DNA from 2 places in the Paenibacillus sp. J22P169 genome. Region 2 is predicted to be linked to the other one. Evidence: riboswitches for the same ligand, from Rfam matches in the RefSeq annotation. Region 2 holds a riboswitch; the other holds the start of a gene.
The links. Region 2 has a riboswitch for S-adenosylmethionine ahead of metA (homoserine O-acetyltransferase MetA). Riboswitches for the same ligand answer to the same signal wherever they lie in the genome.
Positions count from the first base shown of each region.

Region 1: another riboswitch for S-adenosylmethionine. It lies ahead of AC58QG_RS02900 (hypothetical protein); the one in region 2 lies ahead of metA (homoserine O-acetyltransferase MetA).

Region 1 is NZ_JCAUAO010000001.1:577,183-581,378, forward strand. It holds gene spoIIP (stage II sporulation protein P) at 1-822, opposite strand, end outside; gene AC58QG_RS02890 (RNA polymerase sigma factor) at 812-1,387, opposite strand; gene AC58QG_RS02895 (winged helix-turn-helix domain-containing protein) at 1,617-1,910, opposite strand; gene AC58QG_RS02900 (hypothetical protein) at 2,040-2,552, opposite strand; SAM riboswitch class I at 2,658-2,787, opposite strand; gene AC58QG_RS02905 (hypothetical protein) at 2,986-3,246, opposite strand; gene AC58QG_RS02910 (alpha/beta fold hydrolase) at 3,529-4,196, shown strand, end outside.
Region 2 is NZ_JCAUAO010000007.1:103,122-107,317, reverse strand. It holds gene AC58QG_RS26425 (trans-sulfuration enzyme family protein) at 1-162, opposite strand, end outside; gene AC58QG_RS26420 (aminotransferase class I/II-fold pyridoxal phosphate-dependent enzyme) at 159-1,328, opposite strand; gene metA (homoserine O-acetyltransferase MetA) at 1,365-2,309, opposite strand; SAM riboswitch class I at 2,422-2,550, opposite strand; gene AC58QG_RS26410 (hypothetical protein) at 2,794-3,021, shown strand; gene corA (magnesium/cobalt transporter CorA) at 3,327-4,196, shown strand, end outside.

The DNA.
Region 1 (4,196 bases), on a different contig from region 2:
ACCTCCAATCTCCATAAACACTGAGTTTGGAGATAAGTCTTGGTTATATGAAAAACTTCCATCTGGTGCTTCTTTTGTTAGAACACCTTTTGACAATCCAGGATATAAATTTTCTAGTTTATTATTAATTTTATTGGCGAATTCCAAGTTTTTATAATAATTCGGGTGAGATTTCGCAATTACAAACTGAATGCGGGCTATTTCTTTATTATTCATATTAACTGTTGTTTTTTCGCGTTTTAGTGAATCTCTATGAATGTCAAATACCATACGTATTTCATTGTTAGTTTTTAAAGTGTTAAGTAATACTTGTCTTGAATATTTGTAAGAGTCTGCATAACTGAAATTTGTTGTTGTCGTGTAGTCTGTTTGGTCCTGAAGCGTATCTATACCAAATTCATTAAGTTTGGTCGAAAGGTATTTTCCAACAAGGGTTATATTTACATCTTTGGAGTTAGCTTTTTCCAAATCCTTTTCATTGGGTATTTCTGGTAAAAAAGATTCTTGATTATGACTATGGAGGATATAGATGAGTGGCTTGTTTTTAAATGCGGTGACATCGTCTCCCTTGAAGAGAGATAGTCCACCACTCACAGTTTTACTAATTACTTGTTGACCATTATAAAAACTAACCCAAACAATAAGGAAAAGCGTTATGATAGCAGAACAAACAAAAGAAAACGTCCTTACAGTACTTCTCCTTTCGGTCATCTCTTTCGCTCTCTGAATTAATTCAATTTCAGTTTTATTTATGAAATCAGGACTAGCATTAACATTAGGAGAACTTTTAAGTGCTTCAATAATGGTTTCTTCATTTATCAAATCCGTTGCCCCCCAACACTGAAAATATTTTATTTTTAAGCGTATTCAAAGCACGATGATAATCTACTTTTACCTTAGATTCACTGCAATCTAATATTTCAGCGGTCTCCTTTATTGACATTTCATTGATGGCTCTAAGTATGATTACTGCTTTATGGTTCTGTTTCAATTTAGACAATTCGTTATGTATGATTTCCAAGGTCTCCTTTTTTTCAACTACTACATGCGGTAAATCTTCTTTTGTAATTAGTTTCTTAAAAAAATCATCTGTGAACAACACGAAGAACTTTTTTCTCCGATAGTGGTCTATTGCAACATGCTTAGCAATTGATAAAACCCAAGTTTTGAAATTAGAGCGTCGGTCGTATCGTGTAATTGATTTTAGAACCCGAATAAATACTTCTTGTGTTAAGTCTTCTGCATCGTTCTTATTTCCAGTGAAACAGGCAAGAAATTTGTATACATCTTTATGATATTGTCGATATATATGCGAGATTGTAATTTGCAAATTTTCCTGTCCAATAACATTGGGAATCGTGTATTCAAATTTTTTTTCTTCAAACAATTCATCCCCTCCTTATCCTTCTTTTGAATTTAACTTCAATTATTTAGTCGTTCGAGTGAAGCAATAGGTTACAATAAAATGTAATTTTATAATCGTTATCAATTGTAATAAATCTTATTTACAGATGAATTCCTTTTACCTGAATAATACAAATAGGAGCAGTCGCAACAGCAAATGCTCCTTTCGTTAAACTATACTTCTCCTGTGCTAATTTAACTAAAGTTATCCGTTAGTTGAATGTCTGACTCATTAAGAACTGACTTCCTCTATCAGTAATGAATAAATTTTTCTCTCCATCATACTGAATATATTCATTTCTTAATAGGAAAGTTCTTGCATTAATCATTCGATTTCTATATGCATATTGTCTTCCGCACTTAACCAATTCTTTCGTATCTTCCTCCGATAGAACAAACAAAATAACTAAATTATTTATTATTGCATCTGTAGTGTAGAGTCCTCGATCATTTAGTAATTGAAGGAACGGAATTACGAAGTCCCTATACGAGGGGATGCCAGACATTTTAGTTCCTCATTTCAATAAAATTCATACGTCAGTTTCCTGGTGTAGCTTGAATCGGAAAATATTTACTTAGCAAAACTGCCCATTAGTTTAAAGGCATCATTAATGTACTCGTCAAGAAACGCGTTATTAAAAAGAGACATATTCTTGCGCATGATTAAATAAGTATGCTCGATCCCAATCTCCTGACTCTTTGTCATTTAAGCCCAGGTTGATTTTATCGACTATATCCATTAATGCCGATTCAATTAATTCCACTCTAACAGGACCCCATGCGTCTTGTTTTAATCGAGGGTAGCTGATGCTTTCAACCAAGGTCAGACCTTTTATTCGCTGGAAAAGTGTTGCCCACTTCGTCAAATCTCCTGTTAGGCTTTTAGTTGAAATCTCAAATTTCCTGAAACCAACTAATCCAATATTTGTGGAAATCGCAATTAACCCGCAAATATCTGTCTCTTCTCGAAGCTGCAACTTTTCTCTAAACTCATGATCAAATCGAAAACATTCTATTCGGGTAATCCTGCAGTTCTGTAAATTAGCCGAACCTTTCAAATCATGCAAAGCAACATGAAGGGAATGAATATTCGGGTTATACTCAACTTTCTGTTCGATCGTATTATTGTTAAGAATCATAATCTGCATATTGTCCTGTTCCTCCTATTTCAATGTTCATTCCGTACATGAAAGCAAAAAATGACCTTCTCTATAATAAGAGAAAGGTCATTAGCATTCGAAGTCATATCCTCACTCTTATCTCCCAGATTCGCTTTGCAAAGCGTTTCCGCAAGAATTAGCACCGTGCATTCCTTTGTTTAACAAAGGTTTGTCGGTTGCCGGGTTTCATCGGGCTAGTCCCTCCACCTGCTCTTGATAAGAAAGTTCCATATATTCAATTATTTCAATAATACTATAAAGGCCTTTGATGTCAAGAAATTTAAGCATTATCATTAATTGCACTATTCTGCCCGTTAATTTAACGGACAACGGCAGCCGATCGTATACCGGCTGCCGTTGTGTTGTGCTTGAACTATAGTCCATCGTTAGTTCAGCGAAAATCCTAATCGTTTGCAAATTGTCAGAGCCCTGGTCGCTTGAATTCGATACGTGCGCGTTCAACACAGCGATCCTTCCCGTGCATTGTTGATGACAGCCTCAATTTTGCTGCGATGCCAGACGATGCCTTCATTCTTGAGTAAACGATCGACGTCCCGCTGAGAAAAATGCGCAATCCTTTCGAAATCGAAATGATGGACTGCTGCGCTCGGAAGTTCTCTACGAGGATCGTACGCCAGCTTAGTCCGGATTGAAAACCTTCAAGACTCAATTTTTCGAACAAGTGATGATCATGATTAACGGGAAAACCCCATTCCATATCATGACCAATCGATGAATCTGATTCGCGAAAAAGGATATGTTGCAATTAGGCAATTAGGTGTGACAAAAGCAAGCATTTTACGATATCCGTATTTTTTGATAAAAGACAGAACATCATATTTAAATACATTAACTAGAAGGATGGGAACAACACAATGAACACTAACTTTACAGAGCATCGCATCGATCGTGGACAAAGCAGCATCTATGCACGAGATTATGCAGGTAAAGGCGGAAAAATCTTATGAACCTAGACACCACAAAGGCGGCAGGAGCCGCAAAATTGGACCTAGCACCGTCGCCAAAGATGGAGATTGACGAGTTGCAGGTCAATTCGGATATCAAGCTTCGTCATTTTGTCTATCGTCCTGTCCATCCAAAGGCTACGGTGTTGTTCCTACACGGCTTCCCAGAGTCGATGTATTCATGGAAGCCGATTGCCGAATCTCTGTCCAGCGATTATGAGGTTCATGCGTTTGACTGGCCCGGTTACGGACAATCCTCACGTCCGAGCGCCGATCGCTTTTCCTACGCACCGAAAGACTATGCCCAGGTGCTGGAACAATATATCCGCGCTTCCGGTATCGACAGCTCGAAGCTGGTGATTTACGCGACCGATATTGGGGCTTTGCCGGTGTTGCTGGCCGCCCTGGAACAGCCACATATCGCGAGGAAGATCATCGTCGGAGATTTTGCGCCGTTCAACCGGCCGCAGTACATGTGGGAAAACCTGGCGGCCCTGAAATCTAAGCCCTCGTCCGATGTCGTGCGTGCTGCGATGAACCAGACCCGAGATGAAATCCTGGCAAACACGTTCTTCCGCGACAATCCGACAGAAGAGCGCTACATGTTGCCCCAGGAGTTTAGGGATGATATAGCGAAAGGGTGGGACGGCGATATCACTGCGGCCGA
Region 2 (4,196 bases):
TTGGTTCGCTTCCAAATCAGCCTGATGAAAGGTTGACGCCTGGTACAAGGGCACGCTCGATGCCCCTGTCGCTTCATCAATTTCAGCACCGAAATGAATCAATCTTGTGGCAAATTTACCTTGTGCTTTGCGCTTTTCTTTGTCTGATGATGAATGGCTCATGATTGCGAAGCTCCTTCCAGTTCGGCTTGCGCGGACTCAAGGGCATTCGACAAATCTGCAATCAAATCATCGATATGCTCAATCCCTACTGAGAAGCGAAGCAGACGGTCATCGACACCAATTTGCTGTCTAATTTCAAGCGGAATATCCGCGTGTGTTTGTACCGCTGGGTAAGTCATCAAGGATTCAACTCCGCCTAAACTTTCAGCAAAAGCAATCAGCTTGATATGACGAAGAATCGGTTCTACCAATCTTGCATCTTTAACCTTGAAGGAAAAAATTCCTGTATTTCCACTAGATTGCTTATTTTGAATCGCATAACCTGGATGAGACTCTAGCGCAGGGTAGTAAACATCTGAAATCAGACGGTGCTCTAGCAAGAAGTTCGCGATTGCTGTTGCATTCTGCTCATGACGTTCCATGCGAAGCGCAAGGGTTTTCATCCCTCTCATGAGGAGCCAGCTGTCTTGTGGTCCAAGCACAGCGCCAATGGAGTTATGAAGAATAGCCATTTGCTCAGAAAGCTCTTTCCCTTTTGTAACAATCAGACCCGCTAGCACGTCATTATGTCCACCCAAATATTTCGTCGCACTATGGATAACGATATCAGCACCTAGCTCAATTGGGCGTTGTAGATACGGCGTAAGCAACGTGTTATCAACGATCGAAACGATGCCCTTTTTACGGGCCCATGTACATACAAGCTCAAGATCTGTAATCATCATCAATGGGTTCGTTGGCGTTTCAATAACGAGACCCTTCGTATTAGACTGATACGCACCTTCTAGTGCATCCAAATCATTCGTATCTACATAGGTAGCAGTCACACCAAAACGGGACATGATTCTTTCTAATAAACGATACGTACCCCCATATAAATCCAAGGAAACAATCAAATGATCCCCTTGGCTGAAATATGCGAAAATCGTTTGCAATGCCGCCATGCCTGAAGAGCAAGCAAATCCTGCATCTCCGGATTCAAGCCCGGCAATGGCATCCTCTAACACTTTACGGGTCGGGCTCTTCGTACGTGCATAATCAAATCCTGTGCTCTGTCCAAGCTTAGGATGGCGAAACGCAGTTGCTTGATACACTGGAAAACTAACAGCACCTGTAACAGGTTCTTCAATTGAGCCAATTTGAGCGAGACGACTTTCGATTTTCAACAAGGGAATTTCCTCCTCAGGGGTATGGGTTCGAGTTTACAATTGCGAGCTTGCCAAGCTTTCATTAATGTTTACCGTCAACTCAAAAGGTGTTTCTTGATATACATAATAGTTCAGCCAGTTCGAGAACAGCAAATTCGCATGTGCTCTCCAAGTGTTGTAAGGCTGTCTACTTGGATCGTTGTTCGGGTAATAATTGTTCGGAATTTCGATTGGCAGCCCTTTGGCTACATCACGGTCATACTCCCATTTCAAGGAGCACGCATCATATTCCGAATGTCCTGTTACGAAAATATGCTTACCGTCGCGCGTTGCAACGATATAAACCCCTGAATCTTCGGATTCAGATAAAACTTCCAAATCCGGACATCGTTCAATATCTTCTCGGATAATGTCCGTATGGCGTGATTGTGGAACATTGAACACTTCGTCGAAACCGCGCAGCAGCTTCGTGTTCGGAACACTCACCGTATGCGGGAATACACCGAAAGTCTTCTTATCCAGCGCATATTTTCGTACACCGAAATGATGGTATAAGCCTGCTTGAGCAGCCCAACAAATGTGCAGTGTTGAGGTGACGTTACGCTTGCTCCATTCGAGGATCTGCGTTAGCTCCTCCCAGTAATTCACATCTTCGAAGTCCATTTGTTCTACGGGCGCACCAGTAATAATCATACCATCAAGCTTATCGTCTTTGATATCATCGAAGGTTTTGTAAAACATATCTAAATGTTCGAGAGATGTATTTTTGGAAGTGTGAGTTTTAGGATGTAATAGCACGAACTCCACTTGCAGTGGCGTGTTTCCGATCAAGCGCAACAACTGCGTCTCCGTCGTTTCTTTGGTCGGCATTAAGTTGAGCAGGGCAATGCGAAGTGGACGTATATCCTGGTGATACGCGACAGATTCGTCCATGGTGAAGATGTTCTCTTGGTTTAAAATTTCTTTGGCAGGCAGGTTGTCAGGAATCTTGATCGGCATCCTGTTCACTCCTCTTCTTTAATTTAGGTTAGGTACAAATATCTATTAAAATGCAAAAATGACCTTCTCTGGAATCAGAGAAAGGCCATGAAAAATCAAAGTCAATGTCCTTCTCTTATCTCCCAGATTCACTGTAAACAGCGTTTCCGCAAGAATTAGCACCGTGCTCCCCTTTGCTTGCAAAGGTTTGTCGGTTGCCGGGTGTCATAGGGCTAGTCCCTCCACCTACTCTTGATAAGAAAACGTAACGTATGCGATTAGCATTATCATACTATAAATTTAACGAAAGTCAAGATGGTTGGGCTAGTACGTTTGCCAAGACTAGTTAGAAATTTTGTAAAAGTAGCCAATCAATCCTTTGTATGATACAATTTGTATCAATTAAGACTGTTTAAGTTTTGCTGCTTAAGGTTATTAATAAGGACTAGCTTTTCACAGCAGATGTTTCTAAACGAAAAAGATTTTATAAGAAATGAGGGCTATTATGTCAACCCAAACATCGGATAATTTCTCTGCATTCGCTTCCTTACATCGCTATTTTGCCTTAATCGAAACCGACAAACCTACATTAGAGCAAGCCGAAATTGCTGTCTCACAGCTTCACCTCGTCTACGGGGCTGAAAGCGAAGATGATCTACTACAGCGCGGCGGACCCGAGATCATTCAAATGTACACAGACACCAAAAATAAAATTTTAAATGCCGCCAAGTAAGTTTTGGCGGTTTATTTTTTTGGAACAGACCTAGCCTTGCAACCATACCTTATCTAAACGGCAATTCCCCATGTTTCATGTAACTTTTTGGCTTGAAACGCGGTATATGAACGGGTATACTAGACAAGTATTCGACACGGACGGAAAAGGAGGGCATACGCTTGGACGGAGAACCGAGGAGTAGTACCTGCAAGGTCATCAGTAAACAATTTCTAAATGTAGGAATGAAGTCGGTTATTCCATCATCCAGAGCATTGCTCTTCTAGATGAACTAACCGGCTGATTCCATTCAAAGGGGTGGGCAGATGAAAACACGGTTGGTTCAAAATGGTATTTTTACGTTAGTTGAAGATGTGACCGCTGCGCTTACACCTCCAAGTCAAGGCTTCTATTGGATTGATGCGGGGATCGAGGATCTGGAATTACTTCAGCCTCTGTTCCATTTGCACGATTTGGCTGTAGAAGACTGTCTAAGTGAGGAAGAACAGCGTCCTAAAATAGAATTTTATGATTCTCATTATTTCATTGTTATTAACAGCATTAGGTTCGATGATGAAGAAATTTTCCTCCGCGCACTTAATTTATTCCTAAGCAAGCACGTGATCATAACCGTAACACGACAAAAAATTAATGAACTGCGCGCACTCAAGCCCTTCCTTTGGGAGGAAGAAGTGAACAGCGCTGATCGTTTCTTATATCATTTGGTCGATCTTGTTGTCGATAACTATGTGGCAGTCGGTGACCGAATTGAAGCGAAGATTGAGAAGCTGGAAGAAGACATTCTCATGGCGACGAAGAAGTCGCATTTGAATGAGATTATTGGTCTTCGATCCGAGATTCTATGGCTGAAAAAGATGCTCGTGCCTCAACGTGACGTCATCGGGACACTAGGTAAAAAAGAATTAAGACTCATCGATCATCAGCTCCAAAAGTATTTCGGCGACATCTATGAGAATGCCGTCAAAATCGTCGATACGTTCGATACACTCCGCGATCTCATGGGGAACTTACGAGAAGCTTATCAATCCAGCTTGGCGAACCGCGCGAATGATATCATGCGTGTGTTTACCGCGTTGACGACGATCTTCATGCCCTTGACCTTCATTACCGGTGTGTTCGGGATGAATTTCGATAATATTCTTGGCTTACATCTAACCCCTCATGGGGATGAAATC